DNA from 2 places in the Micrococcus sp. KT16 genome. Region 2 is predicted to be linked to the other one. Evidence: predicted binding sites of a transcription regulator. Region 2 holds the regulator's gene; the other holds the start of a gene.
The links. Region 2 encodes HrcA, which represses chaperone genes, less so after heat shock. Its sites were predicted from a motif close to TTNGCACTCGNNNNNNNCGAGTGCNAA; they were not measured.
Positions count from the first base shown of each region.

Region 1: groL (chaperonin GroEL) is a predicted target of HrcA. The motif match lies at 2,108-2,134, and genes of this name have one in related genera.

Region 1 is NZ_QNRG01000003.1:2,867-22,843, reverse strand. Features, by position in the region: gene DE149_RS03565 (DUF4031 domain-containing protein) at 1-223, shown strand, start outside; gene groL (chaperonin GroEL) at 334-1,974, opposite strand; gene DE149_RS03555 (LytR C-terminal domain-containing protein) at 2,295-3,293, opposite strand; gene DE149_RS03550 (DUF3263 domain-containing protein) at 3,297-3,641, opposite strand; gene DE149_RS03545 (uracil-DNA glycosylase) at 3,678-4,355, shown strand; gene DE149_RS03540 (threonine/serine exporter ThrE family protein) at 4,369-6,285, opposite strand; tRNA gene DE149_RS03535 (tRNA-Val) at 6,452-6,525, opposite strand; gene DE149_RS03530 (S8 family peptidase) at 6,726-8,177, opposite strand; tRNA gene DE149_RS03525 (tRNA-Thr) at 8,454-8,530, opposite strand; gene DE149_RS03520 (thioredoxin domain-containing protein) at 8,650-9,522, opposite strand; gene DE149_RS03515 (DUF4032 domain-containing protein) at 9,630-10,931, shown strand; gene treZ (malto-oligosyltrehalose trehalohydrolase) at 10,945-12,936, opposite strand; gene treY (malto-oligosyltrehalose synthase) at 12,933-15,413, opposite strand; gene DE149_RS03500 (hypothetical protein) at 15,476-15,961, opposite strand; gene DE149_RS03495 (aldo/keto reductase) at 15,998-17,041, opposite strand; gene DE149_RS03490 (fumarylacetoacetate hydrolase family protein) at 17,107-18,009, shown strand; gene DE149_RS03485 (NADPH-dependent F420 reductase) at 17,996-18,739, shown strand; gene DE149_RS03480 (DUF5129 domain-containing protein) at 18,802-19,977, shown strand, end outside.
Region 2 is NZ_QNRG01000006.1:15,437-23,920, forward strand. Features, by position in the region: gene DE149_RS06730 (PhoH family protein) at 1-1,054, opposite strand, end outside; gene DE149_RS06735 (16S rRNA (uracil(1498)-N(3))-methyltransferase) at 1,095-1,856, opposite strand; gene dnaJ (molecular chaperone DnaJ) at 1,853-2,986, opposite strand; gene hrcA (heat-inducible transcriptional repressor HrcA) at 3,062-4,075, opposite strand; gene DE149_RS06750 (DUF3097 family protein) at 4,246-5,106, shown strand; gene DE149_RS06755 (DUF4870 domain-containing protein) at 5,201-5,620, shown strand; gene hemW (radical SAM family heme chaperone HemW) at 5,636-6,916, opposite strand; gene lepA (translation elongation factor 4) at 6,917-8,484, opposite strand, start outside.

The DNA.
Region 1 (19,977 bases), on a different contig from region 2:
CGAGGTCCTCGGCCGCTCCCCCGAGGCCTACGCCCGCTACGTGGCCGCGGTGCGGCGGGACTACGCGCACGTGTGCGACGCGGACTGGGCCCGCGGTCGCGGCGCGGTGCTGGACGCCCTGCTGGACGCCGGGCCGCTGTATCGGACCGCGCCCGGCCGAGCACGGTGGGAGGCCGCCGCCCGCCGCAACCTGGCGGCGGAACGAGCCGCGCTGTCGGCCTGAGCGGGGCGCCCCGGTGCCGGCCCCGGACGCGGCGAGGCCCGCCTCCCCGGACGGGGAGACGGGCCTCGCTGGCTGGGCGCCCGAACGGGCCGGGCCGGCTCAGCGGCTGATCACATCATGCCGCCCATGCCGCCCATGCCGCCCATCGGGTCCATGCCCTCGGCGCCGGCGGCGGCCTTCTCGGGCTTGTCCGCGACGACGGCCTCGGTGGTCAGGAACAGGCCCGCGATGGACGCGGCGTTCTGCAGGGCCGAGCGGGTCACCTTCACCGGGTCGTTGATGCCGGCGGCCAGCAGGTCCTCGTACTCGCCGGTGGCGGCGTTCAGGCCGTGACCGTCGTCGAGGGTCTTGACCTTGTCCGCCACGACGCCGGGCTCCAGGCCCGCGTTGAAGGCGATCTGCTTCAGCGGGGCCTCGATGGCGACCTTCACGATGTTCGCGCCGGTGGCCTCGTCGCCCTCGAGCTGCAGGCCGCCGAACGCCTTGGCGCCGGCCTGGATCAGGGCCACGCCGCCGCCGGCGACGATGCCCTCCTCCACCGCGGCCTTGGCGTTGCGCACGGCGTCCTCGATGCGGTGCTTACGCTCCTTGAGCTCCACCTCGGTGGCCGCGCCGGCCTTGATGACGGCCACGCCGCCGGCCAGCTTGGCGAGGCGCTCCTGCAGCTTCTCGCGATCGTAGTCCGAGTCGGTGTTCTCGATCTCGGAGCGGATCTGGGCCACGCGGCCGGCGATCTGCTCGGCGTCGCCGCCACCCTCCACGATGGTGGTCTCGTCCTTGGTGATGACCACCTTGCGGGCGGAGCCCAGCAGGTCGAGGGTGGCGTTCTCCAGGGACAGGCCCACCTCGGAGGAGATGACCTGGCCGCCGGTGAGGATGGCGATGTCGGCGAGCATGGCCTTGCGGCGGTCACCGAAGCCCGGGGCCTTCACGGCCACGGACTTGAAGGTGCCGCGGATCTTGTTGACCACGAGGGTGGCCAGGGCCTCGCCCTCGACGTCCTCGGCGATGATCAGCAGCGGCTTGCCCGACTGCATGACCTTCTCGAGGATCGCCACCATGTCCTTCACGGAGGAGATCTTCGAGTTGACGATGAGGATGTAGGGATCCTCGAGGACGGCCTCCTGGCGGTCCGCGTCGGTCACGAAGTAACCGGAGATGTAGCCCTTGTCGAAGCGCATGCCCTCGGTGAGCTCGAGCTCGAGGCCGAAGGTGTTGGACTCCTCGACGGTGATGACGCCCTCCTTGCCGACCTTGTCCAGGGCCTCGGCGATGAGGGAGCCGATCTGCTTGTCCGCGGCGGAGATCGAGGCGGTGGCCGCGATCTGGTCCTTGGTCTCGATCTCGCGGGAGGCGGAGAGCAGCTCAGAGGTGACGGCCTCCACGGCCTTCTCGATGCCGCGCTTCAGGGACAGCGGGTCGGCGCCCGCGGCCACGTTGCGCAGGCCCTCGCGGACCAGCGCCTGGGCCAGCACGGTGGCGGTGGTGGTGCCGTCGCCGGCGACGTCGTCGGTCTTCTTGGCGACCTCCTTGACGAGCTCCGCGCCGATCTTCTCGTACGGGTCCTCGAGCTCGATCTCCTTGGCGATGGAGACGCCGTCGTTGGTGATGGTGGGGGCGCCCCACTTCTTCTCCAGCACCACGTTGCGGCCGCGGGGGCCGAGGGTCACCTTCACGGCGTCGGCCAGGGTGTTCAGACCCTTCTCCAGGCCGCGGCGGGCCTCTTCGTCGAATGCGATGGTCTTGGCCATGTGCAGGTCCTTTCTGGACGTCGGCTTCCTACTTCTGGTGGCTGACCCGCGCCGATGCCCGCGACGGACGGCCCCTGGGGGCCTCATCGGTGGACAGGTCCTCCTCCACGGCGCCGGACCGACCGGGGTACGGCTGGCAGTCGCGCCTTCGGAGTGCTAACCCCATTATGAGCACTCGCACCGGGAGAGTGCAAAGGGTCCGCGGTGCGGGAGCCCGCTCTTCCGCGGACGGCGGACGGCCCCCGGCAGAACGCCTCGGGAGGCGCCCCGCCGGGGGGCCGGGAAGGGTGCGCGTCCGGCACGGCCGCACGGCGGGCGGGTCAGCCGGTGACGACCACCGCGACGCCGTTCACCTGCAGGTTCGGGGTCTGCATGACCGGGAAGCCGAGCTCCTTGCCGACCGCCTCGGCGGCGGCCTTGTTGGCCGAGCCGTTGTACAGGACGGTGGAGGACTGGATGCCGTAGCCGCTCCAGTTCTTCGCGTCCACCGAGGTGTAGCCGGCGCTCGTGAGCCGCTGCGCGTAGGAGGCGGCGAGGCCCTGGGAGCGGGTCGCGTTGTACACGGTGACGTGGGTGCCGCGCACGGCCGCGGACTGCGCGGCCGCACGAGAGCTCGACGCGGCCGCAGACTGCGCGGCCGCACGGGAGCTCGACGCGGCCGCGGACTGCGAGCGCGAGGCCTCCGCCGCGGCGGCCGAACGGGACGCGGCGGCGCGCGAGGACTCCGCCGCCTGGACGGCCGCCGCCGACCGGGACGCCTCTGCGGACTGCGCGGCGGCCTCGGAACGCGAGGCCTCCGCCGCCTGTGCCTCGGTGGCGGCACGGGACGACTCAGCGGCCTCCGCGGCGGCACGGGACGACTCGGCGGCCCGGGACGACTCGGCGGCTTCTGCGGCGGCCGCCTCCTGCGCCACCCGCGAGGACTCAGCCGCGGCCGCAGCCGCGGAACGGGACGCCTCCGCCGTGTCCTCGGACGGGGTGGCGGACTCGGTCGCGGATGCAGTCGACGCCGACGCGGAGGACGCCGAGGAGGACTCGGACGACGCCGACGTCGACGTCGACGGCGACGGCTCGACCGCCGGGGCCGTCGTCGAGCTCTCGGCGGCGACGGGCTCGGAGCGGTCGCCGGTGAGCCACGGCAGGACGACGCCCACGAACAGGCCGGCGAGCAGGACGAGGCCGGCCACCCAGAGCAGCGGGCTCAGGCGGCGACCCCCGCCCGCGGCGGTCGCGCCGGCAGCGGCGAAGGACTCGCGGTGCGCGCCGCGCTGGTCCGTGTACTCGGGGACCTCGTCGAAGCGGTCGGGCTGGTAGGCCATGGGTCAGTTCTCCTGGCGGGAAGCGGGCGTGGACGGCGCCGGATCCGCGGGTCCCCTCCGGGCCCGGCTGCGGGTGCCGCGCTTGCGCAGCAGCCGCGTGACCAGCAGGGGTCGGTAGGCCAGGGCGGCCTCACGGTCCAGCAATCCGTTCAACACCTGATAATAGGCGGTCGGAGGCAGCCCCAGACGCTCTCGGACGGCGTGGTCCTTGGCCCCGCCGTACCGCCAGGTGGCGGCCTCCAGGTCCAGGACCGCACGCTCCAGGTCCGTCAGCTCGTCCCGTCGCGCCCGCGCGCGGGCACCCTCGTCCGGGGCCGGATCGGGCGAGACGGGCGTGGGGTGGGACATGGCGGCCACTGTACCCACCCGGTCTACCCTCGGGGCATGGAGTTCATCGCGCCCCTGGATCCGGGCTGGGAGGCGGCCCTCGCCCCGCAGGCCGCCGCGTTCGAGCAGGTCGGCGAGGCCCTGCGTGCCCGCCGGGCGGCCGGAGAGCAGGTGCTGCCGGCGCCGGAGCACATCCTGCGGGCGTTCCGTCAGCCGTTCGCGGACGTCCGCGTCCTCGTGCTGGGCCAGGACCCCTACCCGACGCCGGGCCATCCGATCGGCCTGAGCTTCGCGGTGGACCGCCACGTGCGGCCGCTGCCCCGCTCCCTGGCCAACATCCACCGGGAGCTGCACGACGACCTCGGCATCACCCCGCCCGCCCACGGCGACCTCTCCGCGTGGACGGACCAGGGCGTGCTGCTGCTGAACCGCGCCCTCAGCGTGCGGGCCGGCGCACCCGGCAGCCACCGCGGCCTCGGCTGGGAGCAGATCACGGAGGCCGCGGTGCGGGCCCTCTGCGCGCGCGGCACCCCGCTCGTGGGGCTGCTGTGGGGAGCCGACGCGCGGCGCATGGCGCCGCTGCTGGCGGCGGCGGGGGCCGGCGTCGTGGAGTCCCCGCATCCCTCTCCCCTGAGCGCCCACCGCGGGTTCTTCGGCTCCCGGCCCTTCAGCCGGGTGAACCGGCTCCTCGAGGCGGCCGGCGCGGCGCCGGTGGACTGGCGCCTGCCCGACTGAGCCGAGCCGCCGGTCAGCGGCGCTGGTGCATCACGAGTTCGGTGGGCAGCAGCGTGCCCATCCGGTCGGTGATCGGCTTGGCCAGGGTGTTGCCGAAGGCGACGCCGGCCGCGATCGCCACGACGATGACCGCGGCGTTGAACAGTCCCTCGACGCCCAGCAGCGTGGCCCCGGTCTCCACGGTGAACCCGTAGACGGACCGGAACATGGTGAGTCCGGGAAGCAGGAACAGCATGGACGGCAGGACGATCACGAGCGCCGGGGCCGCGAGCCGCTGGGCCACCAGGCGGCCGAGGAACCCGACCGCCGCCGCGGCGACCGCGGGCACCAGCCGGTCACTGACCCCGATCTGCTGCGCTGCCAGGTACGCGCCGAAGCCGGCCCCGGACACGAGACCGCAGGCCAGGATCTGCGGCCACCGCGACTGCTCCACCACCGCGTCCGCCATGCCCGCGGCCATCACGAGGCCCAGCAGCAGCAGCGGCGGATAGCTCAGCGTCCCCGCCTCGGCCAGGTCCAGCTGTTCGAATCCCACGAGATCCCCGATGCCCACGGCGATCATGATCCCGGCCATCACCCCGGCGAACACGAGCAGCGCGGAGAGGAAGCGGCCCGCGGCGGTCACCGGGAAGCCGTGGATGGCGTCCTGCACCGCGGTGACGAACCTCGCCGTGGGCAGGAGCATCATGATGCCGCCGGCGATCACCAGCGCCGGGTTGACCGGCAGGTCGAGGGCGTAGGCCATCAGCGCGATCACCGTGGCCGTGATCGCCCCGAACATGGTGGAGAAGATCTCCGGGAAGCGCGCCTTGTCCGCCTGGAGCTTGAGCCAGAAGACCAGCCAGGTGGAGACCATGCCCAGGGCCGCGCCCGTCCAGGTCCCCCCGATGAACGGCACGAAGCAGGCCACGAACACGCCGGAGAAGAGGATCTCGAAGACGGCGGGGAACGGCTTCGGCTGATGCCGGATCTCCACGAGCCGGCGCTGGGCCTCGGCCCGGTCCACCTCGCCCGCGGCGATCTCCTCGACGAGCCGGTGGACGGCCACGAGCCCCTCGAAGTTCACCGAGGACGAGCGGACCACCCGCTGGAGGGTGAACGGGGCCTCGCCGCGTGAGGAGTCGGGCGCGTAGTTCAGGGAGATGGACTGGTTGGTCAGGTCCACCTCGGTCTCGAGGATCCCGTAGGCCTGCGTGGCCACGATGATCGAGGTCTCCACGTCCAGCGAGGCCGCCCCGAAGCTGAACATGGTCTCGCCCAGCTTGAGGGCGAAGTCCAGGGTGGTGCGGGCCTCGAGGGCCTGCGCCTCCGCGCGACGCTGCTGCAGCGTGGAGCGCATGCGGCGCCCATACGGCGAGGAGTGCAGGCGGTCGGCCAGCACGAGCGCCTGCGTCGGCAGGTTCTCGACGAAGACCTCACGGGAGCGTCGGCCCGGCCGACGCCCGCGCTTCTCGGGCGGGCCCACGGGGACCACCGGGTCCGGGACGGTGATGTCCGGCGCGGGGATCACGTCCGGGGCGGGCAGGGCGCCGTCGGCGTCCGCGGGGGCCAGGACGGAGGTGGGCACCTGCTCGGACAGCGGCGGCTCTGTCAGGGGCGCGTCCGCGGCCGGTTCCGGCAGCGTCTCCGCCTCCGGCTCTGCCGGCTCCTCCGGCTCCGGCTCCGGCTCCGGGACCGGATCGGCGGCGGCGGGGCGGACCACGGGCGGCAGCGGCTCCGTCGGCTCGACGGCGACCGCGGCCGGGTGGGCGGACTCCGCCGGGTCAAGGTCGAGCAGGCCGGGGTCCTCCGGGTCGAGTGCGAGGTCGCCGGCAGCCGCGGCATCCTCGGCGCCGGCCGGGCGCAGCACGGGGATGAGCGTGGGGACGGCCGGGGGCTCCGCGATGCGGGGGTCGAACCGCGCCGGCTCCTGGGTGCCCTCCTGCTCCATGCGGCTCACCCTCTCCTTCCGTGTGCGGGCGCTGGACGCGCCACGGCGGTGGGCCGAACCCCGCCGACGCGTCCATCCAACCACGCCGGCACCTCCCCCGCCGGGGCCGTCGGCACCGCGGCCCGGGGACGCGAAAGGGCCCTCCCGGAGGAGGGCCCTGCTGCGGTGGATCTTACTGGACTCGAACCAGCGACCTCTCGCGTGTGAAGCGAACGCTCTAACCAACTGAGCTAAAGATCCGGGCGTCGCCCCATGGGGGTGACAACTCGAAAAACGATACCTCAGGCGGCGCCGCCTGTCCACCCGGGCGACGGCCACCCCGCGCACGGCGGAGCGGCCATCGAGAGCCGACGAGCACGTCAGGCGTCGGTCAGCGTGGCGCCGGGCTCGACGCCGCCCTGGGCGACCAACGAGGTCCCGGCGCCCGGGGCGGGCTCCGGTCAGGAGCTGCCGCCGAGGGAGGAGACCGCCTTGGTGGCGTCCGCCAGGCCGGCGCCGCAGCCCGCGGAGCAGGTCACGGGCATGGGCCGGGCCGTGGACTTCAGGGTGGACTCGACCTGGGCCGGGGTGAGGCTCGGCTGCTTGGCCAGCAGCAGGGCGGCCAGGCCCGCGACGTGCGGGGTGGCCATCGAGGTGCCGTTGTAGGCGGCGTGGCCGGCCGTCGTCGGGGTGGTGGCGCCGTTGTTCACGGTCGAGATGATGTTCGCGCCCGGGGCGGTCACGTCCACGGCGGAGCCGTAGTTCGAGAACGAGGCGCGGGCGCCCTGCGAGGTGGAGGCGGCCACCACGATGGTGTTCCGGCAGTTGGCCGGGCGCACGTTGGCGGCGGGCTGGTTCTCGTTGCCCGCCGCCACGACGACGGGCACGCCGCGGGAGACGGCCGCGTTGATCGCGTTCTGGTAGGTGGTGCCGCACGTGCCGGAGCCGCCGAGGGACATGTTGATGACGTCCGCCGGGTTCGGGTTGGCCGGCACGCCCGCCACGGTGCCGCCGGCGGCCCACACGACCGCGTCGGCGATGTCGGACAGCGAACCGCCGCACTTGCCGAGCACGCGGATGGGCTGGATCTTCGCGTTCGGGGCCACGCCGACGACACCCTGGGAGTCGGCCACGGCCGCGACGGTGCCCGCCACGTGGGTGCCGTGCCACGAGGAGTCGGAGGCACCGGCGGTGCCGCACTCGCCAGCGGCGTACCAGTCGCCCTCGTCGCGCGGGTTGGAGTCGCGGCCCCCGCCGTCGCGCGCCGCCCTGCCGTCGGAGATGAAGTCGTAGCCGGGCACGACGTTGCGGTCGAGGTCCGGGTGGGAGGTGATGCCGGTGTCGATGACGGCCACGGTCGCACCGGAGCCCGTCGTGCGGTCCCACGCCCCGGGGACCCGCATGCCGTGGGTGCCGGTGAAGCCCCACTGCTGCGAGTAGAGGGCGTCCACGGGGCTCAGGCCGGTGGCGGTGAGGATGGCGTCCGGCTCCACGGCCTCGACCGCCCCGGAGGCCTTCAGGTCGGCCATGAACTTCGCGGACTCGGCCTGATCCAGCTTGCGGTCCGCCTTGACCACGCGGGAGCCGAGCGCGGTCTCACGCAGCTCCTTCACGGAGACGCCGGCCTCCTTCGCGGCCTTGCCCCAGGCGTTGGCTCGGCCCTTCGCGTGGGCGGTGGCGGCGGTCTCCTTGTAGGTGACGATGAAGGAGTCGTAGCCGTCGGCGTTCGGGTCCTCGACCTGCGCCGCCGCCAGGGGCGAGGCGGCGGTCGGGGTGGCTGCCGGTGCGGCGGGGGCGTCGCCGGAGGGGGCCGCGAGCGCGGGGGACGAGGTCAGGGTCCCGCCGGCGAGGACGGCGCCGGCCACGAGGGCGCCGATGCGGCGGCGGGTGCTGCGGAGTGGGGAGGACTGCACGGGATCTCCTCGGAGTTCTGGGCCACCGGACGCGGGTGCCCGAGGGGCTCGGGCCGGGGTGACTGGGATCACGGTAAGGTCACGATTCCGTCACGACGAGGCCCAGGGTCGAAGTCTGGCGGATGGTCGAGGCATCTCTGGCGGATCCGCCAGCCAAGCCCGGCGGATGGCCACGGGCGCGCACAGCGGCGCCCCAGCGTCGGCCCGCGCCGGACACGACGACGGCGCCGCGCCCTCCCGGCGGAGGTGCGCGGCGCCGTCGGGCCCGCGGTGGGGTGGAGCCCCCTGCCGGATTCGAACCGGCGACCTGCTGTTTACAAGGCAGCTGCTCTGGCCAGCTGAGCTAAGGAGGCCTGCGGCCGGCGCCCGGGGCGCCGCGGCCGGCCCTTTCAGCGTACAAGGCCCGGGCGGACGGCGCGGGGCGCCCCCTGCGTGGGGACGCCCCGCGGACCTCGGCGACGGGTCAGCCGGGTCAGCCGGCGATCTTGGCGCCCGCCCAATCGGCGAAGGTCTTGTCCTCGCCGTCGAGGGCCCAGTTCTTCCCGTCCACGAACACGGTGGGAGTGCCGGCCACACCGGCGACGCGCGCCTGGCGGGTGGTGTGCTCGACCGCGGAGCGGAACGTGCCGTCCTCGACGCAGGAGGCGATGTCCGCGCCGTGCTCCTGCGCGAGCTGCGTGAGCGCCGCGTTGTCCAGGCCCTTGCCCTGGTGCTCGTCGTAGGCGGCGAACAGGGCGGACACGAAGCCGTTGTAGGCCTCGGGCTTCTGGTCCGCCACGCAGTACGCGGCGTTGGCGGCGCGGGCCGAGTAGTTCTGGTTGTTCGGGGCGCTCAGGTAGTCCACCATCCGGTACTCGACCGTGACCTGGCCCTGCTCGAGCCACTGCTCGATCTGGTCCCCGTTGGTGGACTCGAAGTCCGCGCAGTGCACGCAGTTGAAGTCCGCGTAGAGCACGATCCGCGTCGGCTCACCGTCACCACGGGCCTCGGTGTTCGGCAGGGTCTCGGGCTGAGAGCTCGCGGCCTGCTTCGGCACCTCGATCTTCGAGGGGTCGACCTCGCGTTCTCCCGCGCCCTCCGCCAGGTCCGTGGCCGAGGTCAACTCGATGCCGCCCTGCTCGTTCGCCACGGCGGGGATGGGGCCGGCGGCCGCGGCGTCGTCGCCGTTGCGGTTGAGCACGAACGCGACGACGAGGCCGATCACGAGCACCACCGCGAGGACCGAGCCCCAGATGACGCCGGTGCGGCGGCGACTGTCCTTCCTGCGCTGCTCCTCCTGGATCTGGCGGGCACGCGCACGAGCGTCCGTCGCCGAGGTGTGCGAGCCTGACGTGTTCCGGGCCAAGGGTCCTCCTCGTGGGGCAGTCGGTCCGGGTCGAGCACCGGAGCCGGCGGGCAGCGGGCGCGCCGCGCCAGGCGAGCATAGCGGCCCTGTCTGAAAGGATCGTGACCATGGACACCGCCGAGACCCCCTCCCCCGTCGATCGACTGACCATCACGGGCGCCCCGTCGGGGGACGCGACCGAGGACCCGGCGACGTCTCTGCTCGCCCTGCCCTGGGCGCTCCCCCTCGAGACGTGGCCGCGTGAGGTGCTGGCGGCCCTGCCGCGGGGCATCTCCCGTCACGTGGTGCGCTTCGCCCGGGTGGGCGGGGGCATCGTGGCGGTGAAGGAGACCACCGAAGAACTCGCGTTCCGCGAGTACCGGCTGCTGCGCCGGCTCGAGCGGAGCCCGGCGCCGTCGGTGGTGCCGGTGGCCGTGGTCACCGGACGCACGGAGGACGACGGCACGCCCCTGCCCGCCGCCCTCGTGACCCGGCACCTGCGCTTCTCCCTGCCGTACCGCGCCGTGTTCTCGGAGCGCCTCGAGCGCCGCACCCTCGTGCGGCTCATGGACGCGCTGGCGACCCTGCTCGTGGAGCTGCACCTCGAGGGGTTCTTCTGGGGTGACGTCTCCCTGTCCAACGTCCTGTTCCGGCGCGACGCGGGCGGGTTCGCCGCCCACCTGGTGGACGCCGAGACCGGCGAGCTCCGGCAGCGGCTGTCCACCGGCCAGCGCGAACACGACCTGGACGTGGCCGCCGTGAACGTGGGCGGCGAGCTGCTGGACCTGCAGGCCAGCGGGCTGCTGGACCCGGAGGTGGACCCCGTCACCACGCCGGACCTGCTCGTGGCCTCCTACCGACGGCTGTGGGACGAGCTGACCGGGCCCCTGCTGTTCCCCCGCACCGAGCCGTGGCGCCTGGACCGCCGCGTCCGCCGCCTGCAGGAGCTCGGCTTCGAGCTGGCCGAGTACTCACTGCGCGCCGCCGACGCCCCCGGGATGATGATCGCCCGACCCGTCGAGATCCACGCGGGCTACCACCGCCGTCGGCTGACCCGCCTCACGGGACTCGAAGTCCAGGAGAACCAGGCCCGGCGGCTGCTCGTCGACATCGAGGCCGCCCGCCGGGAGTGGGACCCGTACATGGACATCGAGGCTGCGGCGCACCGCTGGGTGGTGGAGGTGTTCGACCCCGTGGTCCGCTCGGTGCCCCTCGAGCTGCGGGCCAAGCTCGAGCCCGCCGAGGTGATGCACCAGCTCCTCGAGCACCGCTGGTACCTCTCCGAGGCCCGCGGCCAGGCCGTGCCCCTGCAGGAGGCGGTGGACTCCTACGTGGACACGGTGCTGCGGACCCGCCGCGACGAGGACGCGGTGGCGCTGCACCCCACGACCACCATGCTGCGCGCCGTCCCACCCGCGGACGCGGACTGACGCCGGCCGCGGCTCAGCGGCGCAGGAGCAGGAAGCCGGGGGCCGGGACCGCCGCCGGCACCGCGCCGGGGCCGAGGGGGCCGTCGTCGCCGTGGCCGGCGAGGAGCTCGGCCCGCGTCAGGTCCGCGGGCACGGGCAGCGGCTCCGCGCCGAGGGCGACGAGCAGGATGACGTCGGCGTCCGCGCCGGCGCGGGTGAGACGCACGTGGCGCCGGGCCGCGTCCACCTCGGCCCGGACGCGGTCGCGGCGGGGGTCGGTGAGCTGAGGCAGCGTGCGGCGCAGGCCGATCAGGGTGCGGTAGGCGGCGAGCACGCGCGCTCCCCGACCGTGGCCGTCCCCGCCGCCCGCGGCCTCCGCCCAGTCCAGCACGGCTGCCTCCCGCGTGGCGGGGTCCTGCGGGTCGGGGACGTCGGCCGGGTCCCAGCCGTGGGCGGCGAACTCGCGGCGACGTCCCTGCCGGACGGCGTCCCCGAGCTCGGGCTCGCGGAACGAGGTGAAGAACGGCCACGGCGTCGAGGCCGCGAACTCCTCCCCCATGAAGAGCATCGGCACGTGCGGGCCGGTCAGCAGAAGGGCGGCCTCGGCCGCGAGCGCGCCCTCGGACAGGGCGGCCGCGGTGCGGTCGCCGCCGGCACGGTTGCCCACCTGGTCGTGGTTCTGGATGCTGGCCACCCACGCGTGGTTGGGGACAGCCTCCGGCACGGGGCGCCCGTGGTCACGGCCGCGGAAGGTGGAGCGGGTGCCGTCGTGGAAGTAGGTGCGCTCCATGACCTTGGCCACCGCCTCCAGCGGGGCGAAGTCCGCGTAGTAGCCGTGGGTCTCCCCCGTCGCGGCCACGTGCAGGGCGTGGTGGACGTCGTCGTTCCAGGCCGCGGCGAGGCCGAGCCCGCCGGCGTGGCGGGGCAGCACCAGACGCGGGTCGTTGAGGTCGGACTCGGCCAGGAGGGGCACGGGTCGGCCGGCACGGGCCGCGATCCCGTCCGCGAGCGCGGCCATCTCCTCGAGCAGGTGCACGGCGCGGGCGTCCCGCAGGGCGTGCACCGCGTCCAGGCGCAGCCCGTCCACGCGCATCTCCTCGAGCCAGAAGCGGACGTTGTCCAGGACGAGCCGGCGCACCTCGTCCGAGTCGGCGCCGTCCAGGTTCAGGCCGTCGCCCCAGCCGGTGCCGCCCTGACCCAGATACGGCCCGAACACCTGCAGGTAGTTGCCGGAGGGGCCCAGGTGGTTGTGCACGACGTCCTGGACCACGCCGAGGCCGGCGGCGTGGGCGGCGGCCACGAAGCGGCGGTAGGCGGCGGGGCCGCCGTAGGACTCGTCGACGGCGAACCACGCCACCCCGTCGTAGCCCCAGTTCCGCGGCCCGGAGAAGGAGTTCACCGGCAGCAGCTCGACGTGGGTGACCCCGAGGTCCGTCAGGTGCGGCAGGCGGGCGATGGCGGCGTCGAGGGTCCCCTCGGCCGTGAAGGTCCCCACGTGCAGCTCGTAGAGGACGGCGCCGCGCAGGCCCCCGCCCTGGGGTGCGGCCGGATCGGACTCCACCCCGGGCGGCCCGGTCCAGCCCTCGTCCGGCCACGCGAAGGCGCGGCCGGCGACGTCGCGGCGGGAGGGCCCGTGGACCGTGTCGGGCTGGCGGCGGGAGCGGGGGTCCGGCACGGGGTCGGCCCCGTCCACGCGGTAGCCGTAGCCGGGGTCGGCCGGCGGCTGGGCGGCGTCGAGGCCGAGGGCGGCGAGCGGGTCCTCCGTGGGTGTCCACCAGCCTCCGGCGGCGGGGTCCATGGCCACGACGGCGGCGACGGGCCAGCGGTCCTCGGCGTCGTGCAGGGCGCCGGGCTCGGTGTCGACGAGGACGAGGTCGACGCTCTCTGCGTGCGGCGCCCACACTGCGTAGGGGATGGCGCGCGCGGCGTCGACGGCGGCCCGCTCGGCCGCGGCGGGGTCCAGGGGGTCGGAGCCGATCGGGTGCAGGCCCGGGGCGGGGGCGTCGGCCGGACGGGGCTCGGTCACGGGGCGGTCCTCTCTCGGCGGTCGGACGGGGCGTGCGCCGGGACGAGCAGCGCGACGGGCAGGGTGCTGAGCAGTTCGTCGAGGCGCACGGCGCCGCGCGCGTCGGGGTGGACGGGGTGGCCGGTGACGGCGTCCTCCCACCGCCCAGCCGGCACGGTCACGACGGTCTGGCCCCAGCCACCCGCGGCCGCGAGGCGGACGGGCCAGCGGGTGGCCACGGCGAGCGCCCCGCCCCGGTCGAACGCGATCGCGTGTTCGGCGGCGGGGCCGGAGACGTCGAGCGGGCGGTGGCCGGTGAACAGCTCGGGCCGGTCGCGGCGGGCGCGCAGCACGCCGGCCACGACGGCCAGCTTGGCGGCGGCGGGGTCGTCGAGGCCGGGCGTGTGGCCGGCGTCGAGGCGGTCCAGCAGGTCGGCCCGGGCCGCGAAGTCCACGGGGCGGCGGTTGTCCGGGTCCACGAGGGTGGGGAAGGGCACCTCCGTGCCCTGGTAGACGTCGGGGACGCCGGGGGCGGCGAGCTGGACGAGCTTGTGGCCGAGCTGGACCACGAGGCCGGGCTCGGCGATGCGGTCCGCGACGGCCTGGAGCACGCCCCGGGCAGGCCCCTCGGGGGAGGTGACGGCGGCGGCGAGTGCGGCGAGCCGGGCCTCGAACTCGGGGTCCTGGTCCGTCCAGGTGGTGGCCAGGGCCGCCTCGCGGGAGGCCTTCTGCAGGAAGCCGAGGATCCGCTCCTCCTCCGGCGTGGTGCCGTCCGTGGGCCAGACGCCCACGATGGACTCCCAGAGCAGCCGCTCCGCGTCGGGGTGGCCGAGCGGGTGGAGGCGCCTCAGCTCCGCGAGCTCGGCGGCCCAGCGGTCGGGCTCCTCGGCGAGCACGGCGATGCGGGCGCGCACGTCCTCGCCGCGCTTGGTGTCGTGGGTGCTCAGGGTGGTCATGGCCGTCGGCCAGGCGGCCTGGCGCGCCTGCTGGGCGGCGTGGAAGTCGGCCAGGGACAGGGCGACGTGGGAGGGGTCTCCGCCGACCTCGTTCAGATTGGCCCACCGGGTGTACCGGTAGAAGGACCGGTCCTCGACGCCCTTGGCCATCACCATGCCGGAGGTCTGCTGGAACCGGCGGGCCACGGGCGAGTCCGGGTCGGTCAGCTCGGGCCGCAGGTCGCCGAGCACGTCGGCGAGGGCCGGCTCCGCCGCGGCCGCGTCCGCCAGCGCGCCCTCGAGCACGGCCAGGCCCACGGGCAGGTAGGTGCGGTACACGGGCAGGCGGGCGAGCACGGCGGCGAACGCGGCGGCCACGTCCTCGTCCGGGTGGGCGCCGAGGGCGTGCACGGCGCGGACCTCCCGGACCAGCCGGGCGGTCTCGGCCGCGAGGGAGCCGGTGGCCACGTCGTGCTTGGCCCGCACCACGGCCTCGTCCCACTCCCGACGACGGCGCGCGTCCTCGGCCGCATCGCCCGCGGCCTCGGGGTGCATGAAGACGCGTTCGACCTCGCCGAGCGCGTCGTAGCCGGTGGTTCCGTCCGCGGGCCAGTCCGCGGGCAGCGCCTCACCGGGCTCGAGGATCTTCTCCACCACGAGGTAGCCCTCCGGGAGCACGTGGGAGCGCAGGCGCCGCGCGTAGCCGGCCGGGTCCGCCAGGCCGTCCGGGTGGTCCACGCGCAGCCCGTCCACGAGCCCTTCGCGGACCCAGCGGGCGGGTTCGGCATGGACGGCGTCGAAGACCTCGGGCTCCTCCACCCGGACGCCCGCGAGCGTGGTGACGGTGAAGAAGCGGCGGTAGTTCAGCTCGGCGTCGCCGCGGCGCCAGCCGACCAGCCGGTAGTGCTGGCGGTCGTGCACGGCGCGGGCCAGGCGGGCCTGCTCCGCGGTCGGCTCCTTCGCCGGGTCCGCCGCCGCGAAGACCTCCGCGGTGCGCAGCCCGGTCTCCGTCTCGGCCGCCTCGAGCGATCCGGGGGCGAGGGGGTAGACGTTGTCCCAGTAGCGCAGACGGCCGCCCTCGGCGTCGACGACGAGACGGTCCAGTTCCGCGTCCGCGTCCCCGTCAGGGCCGTCTCCCAGCACGGGGATGAGCAGGGACCCGTCGCCGGCCGCCCAGTCCACGTCGAACCACGCCGCATGCGCCGCCTCGGGACCGTGGGTGAGCACGTCCCACCACGCCGGATTGGCCTGGGGCGTGGCCACGCCCACGTGGTTCGGCACGATGTCCACGAGCACGCCCATGCCCGCCTCGTGCGCGGCGCGCGCGACCATGTCCAGTCCCTCTGCCCCGCCGCGGGCGGCGTCCAGCCGGGTGGGGTCCACGACGTCGTACCCGTGGTCGGAGCCGGGCTCGGCCTCGAGCAGCGGCGAGAGGTAGAGCCAGTCCACGCCCAGGCGCCGCAGATAGGGCACGAGCCCGGCCACGGACTCCAGCGGCAGATCCGGGCTGACCTGGAGCCGGTAGGTGGACGCGGGGGCGGAACGGACGGTCGAGGTGCTCACGCGGCGACGCTAACAGAGGCCCCCGACGCGGCATCAGGCCCGACGGACGGCGGCGGGCGCGGTCACGGGGCCGGACGCAGCGGCAGGTCCTCGTACTTCTCCGGCGGGTTGTGGAAGATGTCCTCGCCGACGAAGGGCTCGCCCGAGGGGTCGACCAGGACCATCTCGTCCCGCAGGACGGTCCCGTCCGGCTGGGTGAGGTCGATGATGAACCCCGTGCCGGACTGGCGGATGCGCTCGATCGAGGTGTAGCCGTACTTGGCCGTCAGGTTCTGACGCAGCGTGTCCAGCCCCGCCAGGTGCGTCCCCACACCCACGCCGGCCAGCACGGCCGCGACCGCCAGCATCACGGCCCCCACCCGGCGCTGCAGCCGGGTGTTGTCCAGGACGTCCACCTCGGTGTTGCGTCCGTGCTCGTCAGCGTGCCGCCGGTGCCGGCGCTCGCGCCAGATCCCGGCGGCCAGCAGGATGCCGCCGACGACGAGCGCGAGGGCGGCCGCCCAGTAGGCGAGCCAGGGGGTGAAGAGGTTGACGGGCGCGAAGGTCATGCCCCCAGTGTGACATCCCTCACGTCCGCGGGCCGCTCAGGGCAGGCCGGTACCGCGCGCCGCGGTCCACAGGCGGTGCCACTGCGCGGAGTCCATCGCCTCGGCCACGGAGGCCGCCTCGGCGCACGCGGCGACGCGCTCCGGGTCCTGGGTGCCGATCACGGGCCGCACGCCCCACGGCAGGCGCAGCAGCCAGGCGAGCACCACGGCCTCCCGGCTGACGCCCAGCTCCGCCGCGACCTCGCCGACGACGCCGGCCGCGCCGTCGTCGCCGGAGCTGAACCGACCCTGCCCCAGCGGACCCCAGGCCTGCAGCTCGATCCCCTCGGCGGCGCACACCGGGCCGAGGCGCCCGGCGTCGGCGTCCGCGGGGGCGTCCGGGTGGTTGGCGAGCACGGCCGCCTCCACGAGGGTGCGGTGGTGCAGGCCGAGCTCGACCTGGACGCACGCCAGCCCGGTCCCGTCCGCCGCCTGGCTCTCGAGCTCGCGCTGGAACTCGAGGACGCGGCCCACGCCGAGGTTGGAGAGGCCGAGCTTGCCGACCAGGCCCGCCTCCCGCGCGTCGAGGAAGGCGCGCACGGTGTCGGCCACGGGCGTGAGGACGTCGGGCCGGTGGATGATCAGGGTGTCCACGCGCTGCTCGCCGAGGCGGGCCAGCGAGCCCTCCAGCGAGGCGCGCACGTGCTCGGGCGAGGAGTCGTAGCGGGTCAGACGCCGCCCGGCCGGGTCCGTCTCGTGCAGGACGATCCCGCACTTGGTCTGCACCTTCAGGGCGGAGCGCTCCTCGTAGGGCAGCTCGTGCAGCAGCCGGCCGACGGTCTCCTCGGAGCGGCCGGCCCCGTAGATGTCCGCGGTGTCCAGCAGGTCGACGCCGGCCTCGATCCCGGCGCGCAGGGCGCGGCGGGCACGCTCCACGGCCGCCTCGGCCTGCGCTTCGCCCGCGGGCCCCTCCGGCCCCGCCCCCGGATCGGCGTCCGGGGGCGGCGGGGGAACGGACCCCCAGGCCATGGTCCCGAGGACGATCGGGGTGGCCGGGGTCGGGTCGAGGTCGAGCGGCGGATGCGTGGAGGCTGTGCTCATGGCCTCACCGTCTCACGTCCGCCCGCCCCGGGTCCGGACCTGCCGCCGTGTGATGGGATGGGTCCATGAAGCTCGCCACGTTCCGCCAGCCCGACTCCGACGCGGCCTACCCCGGCGCCACGTTCGCCGCGGTCATCACCTCCGTGCACCCCGAGGACCCCGAGGTCGCCGTGCGTGCCGTCGCCCTGCCGGACTGTCGCGACGTCGGCGAGTACCTCACCGCCACGCCGGAGGAGCAGCGGGAGATGGTGGAGGGCGCCCTCCGCGCGGCGCAGGCCGACCGGTCCCTCCTGCTGGACACCTCCGGCCTCGTCTACGACACGCTCGTCCCCTTCCCCACCAAGGTGTTCTGCGTGGGCCTGAACTACACGAACCACATCGACGAGACGGGCCTGGAGCGCCCTGAGCATCCGACGCTGTTCGCGAAGTTCCCGCAGTCCCTCACGGGTGCGCTGGACCCGATCGAGGTCCCCGAGGAGGACCACCGGGTCGACTACGAGGGCGAGCTGTGCATCGTGGTCGGTGAGCCGGGCCGGCGCATCGCCGTCGAGGACGCCCCGGAGCACATCGCGGGCTACGCGGTGGCCAACGACATCTCCATGCGCGGCTTCCAGGGCCGCACCTCCGAGTGGCTGCAGGGCAAGGTGTGGGAGGCCTCGACGCCCGTGGGCCCGTGGCTGGTCACCCCGGACGAGTTCCCGGCGGACGCGCGCGTCCTCACGCACGTCAACGGCGAGCTGCGTCAGGAGGACAGGGTCGCCGACGTCGTCTTCTCCCCCGCCGAGCTGGTCTCCTACGCCTCGCAGCTGATCACCCTGAACCCGGGTGACCTGATCCTGACCGGCACGCCCGCGGGGGTCGCCCTGGCCCGCCGGGACGCCGAGGGCCGCCGCCCGTGGCTGCGTCCCGACGACGTCGTCGAGGTGGAGATCACCGGGCTGGGACGCCAGCGCAATGAGCTCGTCTGAGGCGGCGCCGGCGGACGCCCTGCCCCGCGTCGTCGGCATCCTCGGTGCGGGGCGGGCGGGCACCGCGCTGGCACGGGCGATCGCGCGCATCCCCCGCCTCTCCCCGGGCACGGCCGCCCCACGGGTGATGGTCGCGGGCACGCGGCGCCCCGCGGCGGTCCAGCGTCACCTGACGATCTACGCGCCCGAGGCCGTCGCCGTGTCGGCCGAGGACCTGGCGGCGGAGGCGGAGCTCGTCGTCGTGGCCGTGCCGCGCGAGGCGCTCGACGACGTCGACCCGCTCGCCCTCGCCGGGCCGGCCACGCGCGCCGTGGTGGACCTGACCAACACGTGGCCGGGCGAGCCCGTCCCGGCGTGGCTCGACGACGACGACGGCGCGCCCGGCTCCGTCCGGATCGCCGCGCGCTGGGCCGCCGCAGGGCTGCGCGTGCCCGTCGTGCGCGCGTTCTCGGAGATCTCGCATCACGACCTGGAGGACGCCGGGCGCGCCACGGCCCCGCGCCGCGCCCTCGCGGTGGGCACCGAGCCGACCGACGCGGCGGCCGACCCGGCCGCGGTCGCCGCCGCGCGCGACACGGTGATCGCCCTCGTCACCGCGATGGGCTTCGACGCGGTCCCCTACACGGGCCTCGACCGGGCCGGGGTCCTCGAGCCGGGGGCGGCGGGGTTCGGCACCGCGCACGACGCCGGCCGGCTCGCCGCGCTGCTCGCCGACGCGCCCACCGGCTGAGGCGCGCCACCGGCCGCGGTGCCTACGCTGGGCGGGACCGCCGACCCGTCCAGGAGGCCCCCGTGACCCGTCCGACGCACCGCAGCGCCCGCCGCACGCTCACCGCGGTCGCCCTGTCCGCCGCCGCCCTCACCGGGCCGGCGGCGTCCGCCACCGTCGTCGCCCTGCCGGTCACGGCGGGGGTGACGGGCGCCGTCGTCGCCGCCGCGCCGCAGGCCCACGCCGTGGCCTGGGACCAGGTGGAGCTCGTGGATGACGCGGGCGTGATCGACCCCGCCCAGCTGCGCCGAGACCTGGCGGGGATCGAGTTCCGGGAGCCGACCCGCGTCGCCGTGGTCACCGAGCGCGGCCCGGACCTGTCCGCGCTGGACGACGACCGCGCGTCTCAGGCGTTCAACGGGCGGGTGCTCGAGCGGGCTCGCGCCGAGCACCCGGACTGGATCAGCGCGGACGGCCAGAAATGGGCCGACGACCTCGTGATCGTGGCGCTCGACCCGGACAACCGGTTGATCGGGGTGTACGTGGGCGAGGACCGGATGCTCAGCACGGACCGGCTGCGGGAGGTGCGCGAGGCCGGACACGAGGCGGCCCGTGCGGCCCGGTGGACGGACACGGTCGTGGATGTGACGGACGCCGCCGCCGAGCTGATCGGACGCCCCTGGTGGCAGGCTCCCGAGCTGTGGTTCGGCGCGGGGATCGTCGGTGTGGCGGGCGGCGGCGCCGCGGCCGCGGCACTCGCGAGCCGACGGCGTCGCCGCCGCCGGACGGCCGACCTGCTGGCCGAGGCCCGCACCCACCTGACCTCCGTGACCCTGGAGATGGACGCCACCGAGGTGAACGCGTCCACGGTGCCCGAGGACTCGCCCCACGCGGCCGCGCTGATGGAGCGCTTCCGCACCTTCCGGCGCCAGGCGCTCGACGCGTCGGCGGAGCTGGACCGCCTCGAGGCCCTGCCGGAGCGCAGCCTGCATCGCACGGAGCATGCCCGGGCCGCGGAGGACGTCCGGGACCGCGCCCGTGAGCTCGACCGCCTCGACGACGCCGTGGCCGCGGCGAACACCTTCTTCAACCGCCACCCGGGGTGGCCGGCGGCGTGGGACCAGCAGACCGCCCCGCTGCGGGCCGACCTGGACGCCGTCGGCACGCTGGCCTCCTCCGTCGGCTCCGCCGGAGCCGTCCGGTCCGCGGTCGCCGCGCTGGAGTCCTTCCGCACCGAGGCCCAGGACCGGCTCGAGGCG
Region 2 (8,484 bases):
CTCCTCGCTTCTGGGACCGCTCCGCGGGCCCGCGGGCGGCGTCGTAGGCGTCCACGATGGCGCTCACCAGCGAGTGCCGGACCACGTCGGAGGAGTCGAAGCGGACCATCTCCAGTCCCTCGATCCCCTCGAGCACCTCGACGGCTTGGGCCAGGCCGGACTGGGTGCCGCGCGGCAGGTCCACCTGCGAGGTGTCGCCCGTGACGACCATGCGCGCACCGAAGCCGAGGCGGGTCAGGAACATCTTCATCTGCTCGCCGGTGGTGTTCTGGGCCTCGTCGAGGATCACGAACGCGTCGTTCAGGGTGCGGCCGCGCATGTACGCCAGCGGGGCGACCTCGATGGTCCCGGCCTCCATCAGCCGCGGGATCGACTCGGGCTCGATCATGTCGTGCAGCGCGTCGTACAGGGGGCGCAGGTACGGGTCGATCTTCTCGGAGAGCCCGCCGGGCAGGAAGCCGAGCCGTTCGCCGGCCTCGACGGCCGGGCGGGTGAGGATGATCCGGTTGACCTCCTTGGCCTGCAGCGCCTGCACCGCCTTGGCCATCGCCAGGTAGGTCTTGCCGGTGCCGGCCGGGCCGATGCCGAAGACGACGGTGGAGCGGTCGATCGCCTCCACGTAGTCCTGCTGGTGCAGGGTCTTCGCGCGGATGCGGCGGCCCCGGCCCGAGAGGATCGAGTCCAGGTGCAGCTGACCCGCGCCGCGCCCGGTGGCGGCGTCGCGGACGTGGTGGACCACCTGGCCCATCACCTCGGGGGTGACGGCCTGGTCGCGGCGGGCGATCGAGCGCAGGTCCTCGACGACGCGCCGCACCGTGGCCACCTCGGCCACCGGCCCGGCCAGGTCCAGCCGCTGGTCGCGGACCGTGACGTCCACGGTGGGGAACACGCCGCCGAGGATCCGCAGCAGGGCGTCCTGCGGTCCGAGCGTGCGGACCATGAGGTCGGCGGACTCGAACGCCACCCCCTCGTGCGCGGTGGCGGGCGGGGTCGGGGTCGTGGGGGGCACGGTCACGATGGGGCGGATCACCTCGGGGTCGCGGGGGCGGGACATCCCGACCAGTCTAGGCGTCGGCGCGCCGTCCTGCCGGGGCTCACCAGCGGCCGAGCCGGTGCTGGAGCACGGCGAGGGCGGCGGGGCCGGCCGTGGAGGCGCGCAGCACGTGCGGGCCGAGCCGCACCGGCACGGCCCCCGCGGCCACGCAGGCCTCGAGCTCGGCCGGGCCGATCCCGCCCTCGGGGCCCACGACGACGGCGATCTCGACGGCCGCGGAGAGTCGCTCCGCCGGCACCGCGGACACCCCGTGCTCCGCGTCCTCGTGCAGTACGAGGACGAGCCGGCCGCCGTCGTCGTCCCAGGCCAGCCCGGCGACCGCCGTCCCGGAGACGTGGTCCCGGACCGCGGGCACCCGGGCGCGACGCGCCTGCTTGGCGGCCGCGCGGGCCGTGTCCGCCCACTTCCGGCGGGCCTTGGCGGCCTTGGGGCCCTTCCAGCGGACGATCGAGCGCTCCGCCTCCCAGGGCACCACGGCGTCCACGCCGAGCTCGACGGCGGCCTGGACCGCCATGAGGTCCCGGTCGCCCTTGGCGAGGGCCTGGACGAGCACGAGCGCCGGGGTGGGCGCCGGCTCCTCCGCCACCGCGTCCAGCCGCACGGACACCGCGTCCGGGGCGGCCGCGAGCACGGTGCCGTGGCCGAGCGTGCCCGACCCGTCGGCCAGGAGCACGGCCTCCCCGGGGGCCAGGCGCATGGCCGCGGCGGCGTGCCGGGCCTCGGCGCCGTCGAAGACGACCTCCGCGCCCGCGCTCGCGCCGGCCAGGGCGCCCGGCTCGAGGTGGAACAGGGGGGCGGTCACAGGTTCCTCAGGTTCTCCCGCAGCCGGGCGAACATGCCCTTGGCCTGGGGTGCGCCGTGCACGACCTCCTCGCCGCGCACCTCGGCCAGGCGCTCCAGGAGCTGGCGCTGCTCGTCGTCCAGGTCGGTGGGCGTGGTGACCACCACGTCCACCTTGAGGTCGCCACGGCCCTGCCCGCGCAGGCGACCGACGCCCAGGCCGTGGAGGACCTCGACGTGGCCGGACTGCACGCCCGGGTCCAGGCTGAGGGACTGCTTGCCGTCCAGGGTGTCCAGCGTGACGGTGGTGCCCAGGGCCGCGGCGGCCATGGGGACGGTCACGGTGGTGGCCAGGTGGTCGCCCTCGCGGCGGAAGGTCTCGTCCGGGCGGACCGCGATCTCCACGTAGAGGTCGCCGTTCGGGCCGCCGCCCGGGCCGGCCTCGCCGCGGCCGGCGAGGTGGATGCGGGTGCCGTCGTCCACGCCCGCGGGGATGCGCAGGGTCAGCGGCGTCCGGGTGCGGACGCGGCCCTGCCCGTCGCACTCGTGGCAGGGCGTCGGGATGACGGTGCCGAACCCCTGGCAGGCGGGGCAGGCCTCGGTGGCCATGACGGTGCCCAGCAGCGACCGCACGGGGCGCTGGATCATGCCGTGGCCATGGCAGGTCTGGCAGGTCTCCGGCTGGGTGCCGGGCTCGCAGCACGAGCCCTCGCACCGATCGCAGCGCACGGCCGTGTCCAGCTCGATCGTCTGCTCGCCGCCGAAGACGGCGTCGCGCAGGTCGATCCGCGCGGTCACCAGGGCGTCCTGGCCGCGGCGGGCGCGGCTGGCGGGGCCGCCGCGGCCGCCCTGGCCGGCGGCGTTCATGAAGGTCTCGAAGATGTCGGCGAAGCCCCCGAAGCCGCCCGCCCCGCCGAAGCCGCCCGGGAAGCCGGCCTGGCCGTTCTCGTTGCCCGTCGTGTCGTAGGCCCGGCGCCGGCCCTCGTCCGAGAGCACCTCGTAGGCGTGGGAGATGCGCTTGAACTGCTCGGCCGCCTCCGGGTCGGGGTTGACGTCCGGGTGGTGGGTGCGCGCGAGCTTGCGGTAGGCGCGGCGGATCTCCTCGGTGCTGGCGTCACGGCTGACGCCGAGCGTCTCGTAGTGGTCGGTCACGGTGGGGATTCCTCTCGGGGAGAGCGGGACGTGGGGCGATGCGGGACGGGGCCCGCCAGGACGCGTGGAGGCGCGTCAGGTGGTCAGGATGCGGGAGAGATAGCGGGCGATCGCCCGGACGGCGGCCATGGTGCCCGGGTAGTCCATCCGGGTCGGACCGATGACGCCGACCTTCGCCACGGCGCCGGGGCCGTAGGCGGCCGCGACCACCGAGGTGTCCGCGAGCGATCCGGCGTTCTCGGAGCCGATCCGCACGGACACCCCGTGGGCGTCCTGCTCCATCTCCGTGAGCAGGCGCAGCAGCACCACCTGCTCCTCAAGCGCCTCCAGGATCGGCCCGATGGACGCGCCGAAGTCCCCCGGGGAGCGGGCCAGGTTGGCGGTGCCGGCCAGGACGATGCGGTCCTGCCGGCCGGCCTCGAGCAGGTCGTGGACGGCCGCGGCCACGAGGGCGGCGGACTGCCGGTGCTCCGGGCGGACCCGGGTGACGACGTCGTCCACCACGGTGGCCGCCTGCACCGGACCGAGCCCCAGCAGGGCGTCCAGCAGGAGGCCGCGGAGCACGGACAGCTCCGCCTCGTCGACCGGACGGTCCAGCACGGCGTGCCGCTGGTCCACCCGCCCCGTGGACAGGATGAGGACCACGAGCACGCGCGTGGGCGCGAGGGAGACCAGTTCGAGGTGGCGGATCGTGGAGCCGTCCTCGTGGGGGAACTGCGCGACGGCGACCTGCTGGGTCAGCTGGGCCAGGAGGCGCACCGTGGACTCCATCATGTGCTCGGTGTCCGTCTCCGGGTCCAGCAGGGTCCGCACGGCCCGGCGCTCGGCGGGGGACAGCGGCTTCACCTCGGAGAGGCGGTCGACGAACACGCGGTAGCCCTTGTCCGTGGGGACGCGCCCGGCGGAGGTGTGCGGGGCCACGATGAGGCCCTCCTCCTCGAGCGCAGCCATGTCGTTGCGCACGGTCGCGGAGGACACGCCCAGGGCGTGCCGTTCCACGAGCGCCTTGGAGCCCACGGGCTCGCGCAGCGCCACGTAGTCCTCCACGATCGCCTGGAGCACCTGCAGGCGGCGGGGCTGCTCCGACATCTCGGTCCTCCTCTGGTCCGTCGGGATCCGGGGCGACCCCGGAGGTGCCCCTGGCTGGCACTCCGGCGGGTCAAGTGCCAATGCTACCGTCCGACCCGGGGGACGACCCGACCGGCCCGCACGGCTTCGCTCACGGTGATCGCCCGCCCCCGTTGCTACCGTGCTCTCCCATGGACTGGAGCAGCTGGGGCCCCGCGGGCCACGACGACCTGACGCGCCGCCCCGCCCGGACCGTCCCCGATGTGCCCGCCACCCCCGGCACGGTGGTCGAGGACGTGGCCTCCGGGTTCACCGGGGCCGTGAGCGGCATCGAGCGCTCCGGCGGCGTGCACGTGGTGGTCCTGGAGGACCGCCGCGGCGTGCGCCGCGGCTTCCCCCTCGGCGGCGGCTTCTGGATCGACGGCGAGCCCGTGACCCTGGTCCCCCCGACCGCCGCGGCCCCGGCGGCGCCGGCCCGCACCGCCTCCGGCTCGCGACGGGTCGAGGGGGCGCGGGCCCGCACTGCCCGCGCCTCTCGCATCTGGGTGGAGGGCGTGCACGACGCCGAGCTGGTGGAGAAGGTGTGGGGCGAGGACCTGCGCCTCGAGGGCATCGTCGTGGAGCCCCTGCACGGCGTGGACGACCTCGCCGGGGCGATCCGTGCGTTCGCCCCCGGTCCGCGGCGCCGGCTCGGGATCCTCGTGGACCATCTCGTCACCGGGTCCAAGGAGGAGCGCCTCGCGGCCGAGGCCATGCGCGTGCCGGGGGCCGCGGGCAACGTGCTCATCCTCGGTCACCCCTACGTGGACGTCTGGCAGGTCATCAAGCCCTCCGTCTTCGGCATCCCCGCGTGGCCCGTCGTGCCGAAGGGGCAGGACTGGAAGACGGGGATCCTGCGGGGACTGGGCTGGCCGCACGGGAGCAAGGAGGCCACGGGGCTGGGGTGGAAGCGGCTGCTCTCCCACGTCACCACGTACGCGGACCTCGAGCCGTCCCTGCTGGGCCGCGTGGAGGAGCTCATCGACTTCCTCACCGCCGCACCCGAGCACTGATCTCGGCGCGGCCCCCGCCCGCCCGCGCTATGCTGGCCCATGCCCTGCGCCCGGTCCCCGGCGCGCGGGTCCCGCGATCCAGGAGGAGCCCCTCGTGAACACCCGCGCGCAGCCCGACGCCGGCCGCACCGGCCACGGCCCGCCCGCCTGGCTCGTCTCGGCCGGCGGCCGCGGCGCCCCGCTCACGGCGAAGCAGGACCGTGACCGCGCGGCGCTGGCCCATCTCAGTCTGGCGTTCGGCGTGCTCGGCCCGCTGGTCGTGTGGCTGCTCTATCGCGACCGCGGCCCGTTCACCTCGCAGGAGTCGCGGGAGGCCCTGAACTTCTCCGGGCCGCCCACGCTCATCACGCTCCTGTTCTTCTTCCTGTCCCTGTTGCCGGTGGTCGGCCCGATCTTCGCGATCCTCGGCGCGCTCACGTGGGCCGCCATGGCGGTCTACGGCGTGATGGGCGCCTCGCACGTGTCCAAGGGCCGTCCGTTCCGGTACCCGTTCAACCTGCGCATCCTGCGCTGACCCGGGGTCGGCCGGTCAGAAGCCGGCCAGCGCCCGGACGATCGCGTCGTTGCGCAGCCGCCCCTCGAGCGTCGGGATGATGCGCCCGTCGACGGCGGCGCGCCCGTCCAGCAGGCCCGCGGCGATGAGTTCGGCGATCGCCCCGCGGATCCGCGCGGCCTCCCCCGGCGTCTCCGAGACGAGCTCCGCGGTCGGGAGCCCGCCCACCGTGCGCACCGCGAGCATGATGCGCTCGAGGCGCCGCGCGTCGGCGTCGGGCCGCTCGCGGCCGACGGCGGGGGTGACCCCCGTGGCCAGCCGCTGCGCGTAGGCGGCGGGGTGCTTGGCGTTCCAGAACCGGACGCCGGCGAGGTGCGAGTGCGCGCCCGGGCCGATCCCCCACCAGTCCTGGTCCTCCCAGTACGCCACGTTGTGCCGCGCGCGGTGGACCCCGGACCCCCGCGGATCCCGCGCCCAGTTGGACACCTCGTACCAGCGGTAGCCGGCGGCGCTGAGCAGCTCCTCGGCGAGCAGGTACTTGTCCGCCTGGTCGTCGGGGTCCACGTCCGCCACCTCGCCGCGGGCCACCTGGGCCCCGAGCTTGGTGCCCTCCTCCACGATCAGCGAGTACGCGCTCACGTGGTCCGGGGCCAGGACGACTGCGGCCTCGAGCGTGGCCCGCCAGTCGGCGAGGGACTCCCCCGCGGTCCCGTAGATCAGGTCCAGGGACACCTCCAGGCCGGCCTCGCGGGCCGCGGCGACGGCGGCGGGGACGGACTCGGGCCGATGGGTGCGCTCGAGCGTGGCGAGCACGTGCGGCATCGCGGACTGCATGCCCAGGGAGAGGCGGGTGAAGCCGCCGGCCGCGAGCTGGCGGGCGTACTCCGGGGTGATCGTGTCCGGGTTGGCCTCGGTGGTCACCTCCGCGCCGGGCGCGATCCCGAACCGGTCCACCGCCGCCTGGAGGATGCGCACGAGGTCCGCGGCCGGCAGGAGCGTGGGCGTGCCGCCGCCGAAGAACACCGTGTGCAGCGGGCGGGCGGGCACGTCCGAGGACGCGAGCACGTCCGCGGCGAAGTCCAGCTCCGCGACCGCCGACTCCCAGTAGTCGCCGCGACCCGCGCCGGGGCCAAAGTCGACGGCCGTGTACGTGTTGAAGTCGCAGTAGCCGCAGCGCACCGTGCAGAACGGCACGTGGACGTACAGGCTGAAGGTGCGCGCCGCGCCGTCGCGGGCGGCCGCGCGCACCCGCTGCCCGACGTCGGCCGGCAGCCGGCCGTCGTCGGGGACGGGCTCGCCGAGGGGCAGGGCGGGCACTTACTTCTTCGCGGCCTGGTCGGCGCCGGCGCCGTCCGAGGATAGGGCGGCGATGAAGGCCTCCTGCGGGACCTCGACCCGGCCGACCATCTTCATGCGCTTCTTGCCCTCCTTCTGCTTCTCGAGCAGCTTGCGCTTGCGGGAGATGTCTCCGCCGTAGCACTTGGAGAGCACGTCCTTGCGGATCGCGCGGATGTTCTCGCGGGCGATGATGCGCGAGCCGATGGCGGCCTGGATCGGCACCTCGTACTGCTGGCGCGGGATCAGCTCCTTGAGCTTGCCCGTCATCATCACGCCGTACGCGTAGGCGTTGTCCCTGTGGGTGATGGAGGAGAACGCGTCCACCTGTTCGCCCTGGAGCAGGATGTCCACCTTGACGAGGTCGGCGACCTGGTCGCCGTCGGCCTTCCAGTCCAGCGAGGCGTACCCCTTGGTGCGGGACTTGAGCTGGTCGAAGAAGTCGAACACGATCTCGGCCAGGGGGATCCAGTAGCGGATCTCCACGCGTTCCTCGGAGAGGTAGTCCATGCCCTTGAGGTTGCCGCGCTTGGCCTGGCACAGCTCCATGACGGCGCCGATGAACTCCGCCGGCACGATGATCGTGGCCGAGGCCATGGGCTCGCGCACCTCGAGGATCTTGCCCTCGGGGAACTCGGAGGGGTTGGTCACGGTGACGACCTCACGGTCCTCCCGGGTGACCTCGTAGACCACGTTGGGCGCGGTGGAGATGAGATCGAGGTCGAACTCGCGCTCGAGGCGCTCGCGCACGATCTCCAGATGCAGCAGACCGAGGAAGCCGACGCGGAAGCCGAAGCCCAGCGCGACCGAGGTCTCCGGCTCGTAGACGAGCGCGGCGTCGTTGAGCTTGAGCTTGTCCAGGGCGTCACGCAGCACGGGATAGTCCGAGCCGTCGATGGGATACAGGCCCGAGAACACCATGGGCTTGGGGTCCTCGTAGCCACCCAGGGACTGCTCCGCCGGGTGGGCGTGGTTGGTGACCGTGTCGCCCACCTTGGACTGACGCACGTCCTTCACGCCGGTGATGAGGTAGCCCACCTCGCCCGCGGCCAGACCGTTCGTGGGCACGGGCTCCGGGGAGGAGACGCCGATCTCGAGGAGCTCGTAGGTGGTGCCCGTGGACATCATGCGGACCTTCTCCCGCGGGGAGAGCCGGCCGTCCACGACGCGCACGTACGTGACGACGCCCCGGTAGGTGTCGTACACGGAGTCGAAGATCATCGCGCGGGCCGGGGCGTCCGCGTCCCCCTCCGGGCCGGGGATGGCGCGGACCACGCGGTCCAGCAGGTCCTCGACGCCGACGCCCGTCTTGCCGGAGACGCGCAGCACGTCCTCGGGCTCGCAGCCGATCAGGGAGGCCAGCTCGGCCGCGTAGCGGTCCGGATCCGCGGCGGGCAGGTCGATCTTGTTGAGCACGGGGATGATCTCCAGCTCGTGCTCCATGGCGAGGTAGAGGTTCGCCAGGGTCTGGGCCTCGATGCCCTGGGCGGCGTCCACCAGCAGGATCGCGCCCTCGCATGCGGCCAGCGAGCGGGAGACCTCATAGGTGA